Regions from separate parts of the Kitasatospora sp. NPDC057965 genome, predicted to be linked through region 2. Evidence: predicted binding sites of a transcription regulator. Region 2 holds the regulator's gene; the other holds the start of a gene.
The links. The regulator HrcA, encoded in region 2, represses chaperone genes, less so after heat shock. The targets are predictions, from matches to a motif close to TTNGCACTCNGNNNNNCNGAGTGCNAA.

Region 1: ACFVVU_RS15185 (FmdB family zinc ribbon protein) is a predicted target of HrcA. The motif match lies at 1,217-1,243, and genes of this name have one in related genera.

Annotation. Positions count from the first base shown of each region.
Region 1 is NZ_JBHVPZ010000010.1:87,346-89,539, reverse strand. Features, by position in the region: gene mscL (large conductance mechanosensitive channel protein MscL) at 1-315, opposite strand, end outside; gene ACFVVU_RS15185 (FmdB family zinc ribbon protein) at 879-1,205, opposite strand; gene ACFVVU_RS15180 (MFS transporter) at 1,334-2,194, opposite strand, start outside.
Region 2 is NZ_JBHVPZ010000027.1:19,590-21,783, forward strand. Features, by position in the region: gene htpX (zinc metalloprotease HtpX) at 1-106, opposite strand, end outside; gene hrcA (heat-inducible transcriptional repressor HrcA) at 383-1,417, shown strand; gene dnaJ (molecular chaperone DnaJ) at 1,494-2,194, shown strand, end outside.

The DNA.
Region 1 (2,194 bases), on a different contig from region 2:
GAACCTGGTCATCGGCAGGATCAGGAAGAAGTAGACGACGGCCGCGGTGATCAGGAACTGGAGGGCCGCGCTCAGCACGCTGCCCCAGAGGATGAGGATGCCGGACGTGACCTCGCCGGTGGCGGACAGCTCGCAGGGTCCCTTGAGGCAGGAGCTGTAGGACGCGAGGTCCTTGGCTCCGAACGCGCCGACGATCGGGTTGATCACGCCCTTGACGAAGGCGTTGACGATGTTGGTGAACGCCGCGCCGATGACCACGGCGACGGCCAGCTCGACGACGTTTCCGCGCAGCAGGAATTCCTTGAAGCCTTTCATGCCGCGTGAACGACGGAGTCGTACGGCGGTCACGGGTGCTTTTCTCCCCCCTCCGCCGGACAACCCGTTCGGCCCACCGGGGGCGGTGCTCCCGGTGCGGGCGGCCCCGCCAGGACCGGGCCGAGGGTGAGCACCGCCGCCGCCGCCGCGAACAGCAGCACGGCCGGGACGGGCGCGCGGTAGCGCAGCACCTGCCGCAGTCGGCACCGCGGGCCCGCACGGCCGCCGATCGGCGGGAACGACGGCACCGGCTGCCGGGGCGGCACGCTCGGCGCGGGCAACGGCGGGATCGGCAGCGGGCGGGGGGACAGGACGGGCGAACCGGTGCGCACGGGCACCTCCGGGGTCGGTCACGGGTTCCGTTGACCGCCACTGTGGGCCGCAAGCGCCGCCGCCGGAAGCGGCTTTTCCCGGCCTGTGGAAAACCCGGGGCTGTGGACAAAAACCTTCACCCCGACGAGTGAACCGGCCGCCCCCCGGAGACGACGGACGGCCCGCCGCGCCCGCCGGGAAGCGGGAACGGCGGGCCGTCCGGAACGCTGGTGCCGGTGCCCGGCCGAAGGTCAGCCGGCCGCCGGAGCGGGGCTCGCGGCGGGGGTCGACGGCTTCGACGAGGACGAGCCCGACGAGCCCGAGGAGCCCGACGAGGACGGGGCGGCCGACGTCGACGAGGAGGACGAGGACGAGCCCCCGCCCACCGAGCTGCTGGAGGACGAGCGGCTGTCGGTCCGGTAGAAGCCGGAGCCCTTGAAGACCACGCCCACCGCGGAGAAGACCTTGCGGAGCCGTCCCTGGCAGTCGGGGCAGGTGGTCAGCGGCTCGTCGGTGAACTTCTGCACCGCCTCCAGGCCGTTGCCGCACTCGGTGCACTGGTACTGGTACGTGGGCACTTGTCTTCCTCCTGGCACTCTCGCCTGATGAGTGCTAACGATGGTCAATGATGCGGCATTCCGGTGGATCAGTCCAGCGACTCGAATGTGAGATGAGCCGGGCCGCCGGTCCGATCCGGCCGTTCCGCTCAGCCCTCGGCCGCGCCCACCAGCCGGCCGCGGGTGCCCCGCTCCCCGGCGGCCGCGGCCACCGGGCCGCGCGCGGCCCGCGGAAGCAGCAGCCCCCGCAGCGTCACCAGCGCGATCAGGCCCAGCCCGGCGCCGGCCACCGGCACCAGGAAGCCGATCGAGGGCCCGTGCGCGTCGATCAGCTGCCCGGCCGCCGTCGCGCCGGTCGCCAGGCCCAGGCCGATGGCGCCGGTCAGCCAGGTGAAGGCCTCGGTCTTGGCGCCGTCCTCGACCAGCGTCTCGACCAGGGTGTAGCCGCTGATCAGGGTGGGCGCGATGGCCAGGCCGCAGACCAGTCCGGCGATCGAGAGCGCGACCAGGCCGGGCATCGCCCACAGGGCCGAGCAGCCCAGCACCAGCAGGCCGTAGCTGATGATCATCCGCTGCTGGACCGGACGCCGCCAGGCGATCACGCCGTACAGCACGCCGGCCACCATCGAGCCGCCGGCGAAGATGCCGTACACGGTGCCGGCGGCGCCGTGCTGCCCGACCGAGTCGGCGAAGGCGTTCACCGAGACCTGCAGGCCGCCGAAGACGGTGCCCACGCCGAGGAAGGCCCCGGCCAGCAGCCGGACGCCGGGCGAGGCGAGCGCGGAGGCCTGCCGGACGCCCGGCTCGCGCACCACCCGGGCGGGCGCGGTGCGCCGCTGGGCGGCGAAGGCCAGGCCGCCGACCAGGGTCAGCGCGGCCTCGGCGACCAGCCCGGTCGCGGGGTTGACCGAGGTGGCGACGGCGGCGGCCAGGATCGGGCCGATCACGAAGGTGAACTCGTCGGTCACCGACTCGAAGGCGAAGGCGGTGCCCACCTTGGCGGCGGAGCC
Region 2 (2,194 bases):
CGGTGAAGCCGACGTACAGCAGTCCGATCAGGAACATCGTCCCCACCATCCGGCCGGTCAGGCCGCGGTCGGGGGCGAAACGGGTGTGCTGGCCCGAGGTCGACATCGCTGTTCCTCCGTTCGCCGTCCGCTTTCGATGCTGCCACCCGGGCGGGCCCGCGGCATCATCCGCGCGCCGCGGACTGCGGGCAGGATCACTCCGGCCGGGCCGTTCCTGCCGTCGGACCCGGGCCTTACACTGGCAGGTACGGATCTGGCACTCGGGTGTTCAGAGTGCCAAGGCCGGGGCCCCGCGGGGCCGGACCGGACAGCTCGAAATGCGGACACATGCCACAACGGCGTGTCACAACGGACAACGCGTGAAGACGGAGGTGCGTGCCCCATGGCCGGTGAGGTCCGCCAGCTCGACGACCGCAAGCTCGCGGTGCTTCGCGCGATCGTCCAGGACTACGTGGGGACGGAGGAGCCGGTCGGCTCCAAGGCCCTGGTGGACCGGCACAACCTCGGGGTCTCCCCGGCCACCGTCCGCAACGACATGGCGGCGCTGGAGGAGGAGGGGTACATCCACCAGCCGCACACCAGCGCCGGGCGGATCCCCACCGACAAGGGCTACCGGCTTTTCGTCGACAAGCTGGCCGAGGTCAAGCCGATGAGCGCGCCCGAGCGGCGGGCGATCCGGCACTTCCTGGACGGCGCGGTGGACCTCGACGACGTGGTCGCCCGCACGGTGCGGCTGCTGGCCCAGCTGACCCGCCAGGTCGCGGTGGTGCAGTACCCCTCGCTGAGCCGCTCCACGGTGCGGCACATCGAGCTGGTCGCGCTGGCCCCGGCCAAGGTGATGCTGGTGCTGATCACCAACACCGGCCGGGTCGAGCAGCGGCTGGTGGACTGCCCGGGCACGGTCGGCGAGACGCTGCTGGCGGATCTGCGGGCCCGGGTCAACGCGGGGGCCGCCGGCCAGCGCCTCCCGGACGTCCCCGGGCTGCTGGAAGGGCTGCCGGCGCTGTTCGAGGCGGCCGACCGGCCGACCGTGACGACCGTGCTGGCCACGCTCTTCGAGACGCTCGCCGAGCAGAGCGAGGAGCGGATCATGCTGGCCGGCACGGCCAACCTGACCCGTTTCGGCCATGACTTCCCGCTCACCATCCAGCCGGTGCTGGAGGCGCTGGAGGAGCAGGTCGTCCTGCTCCGCCTCCTGGGTGAGACCGCGGACGCCGGGATGACGGTCCGGATCGGCCGCGAGATCGCCTACGAGGGGCTGAATTCCACGTCGGTCGTCTCGGTCGGTTACGGTTCGGGCGACGAAAGCGTGGCCAAACTGGGTGTGATCGGTCCGACTCGGATGGACTATCCGGGCACAATGGGGGCGGTGCGAGCGGTGGCACGGTACGTGGGCCAGATCCTGGCCGAGTCGTAGGAACGGGCGCGCGTCATCCACATGACGCGTCCCGCAGTCGCAAGCACTCTTACAGGCGGAACAAGCGGAGCATTTGGTGGCCACGGACTACTACGCGGTACTCGGCGTCCGACGGGATGCGGGGCAGGACGAGATCAAGAAGGCGTTCCGGCGCCTGGCGCGCGAACTGCACCCGGACGTCAACCCGGACCCGAAGACGCAGGAGCGGTTCAAGGAGATCAACGCCGCCTACGAGGTGCTCTCCGACCCGCAGAAGCGCCAGGTCTACGACCTCGGCGGCGACCCGCTCTCGCCCAACGGCGGCGGCGGGGCGGGCGGCTTCGGCGCGGGGGCGGCCGGCTTCGGCTTCTCCGACATCATGGACGCCTTCTTCGGCGCCGCCTCCGGCCAGCGCGGCCCGCGCTCGCGCACCCGGCGCGGCCAGGACGCCATGATCCGCCTGGAGATCACCCTGGAGGAGGCCGCCTTCGGCACCACCAAGGAACTCCAGGTCGACACCGCCGTCACCTGTACCACCTGCAGCGGCGAGGGCGCGGCCCCCGGCACCTCCGCGCAGACCTGTGACATGTGCCGCGGCAAGGGCGAGGTCTCCCAGGTCACCCGGTCCTTCCTGGGCCAGGTCATGACCTCCCGGCCCTGCCCGCAGTGCCAGGGCTTCGGCACCGTCGTGCCGACCCCGTGCCCGGAGTGCGCCGGCGACGGCCGGGTCCGCGCCCGCCGCACCCTGACCGTCAAGATCCCCGCCGGTGTCGACAACGGCACCCGGATCCAGCTGGC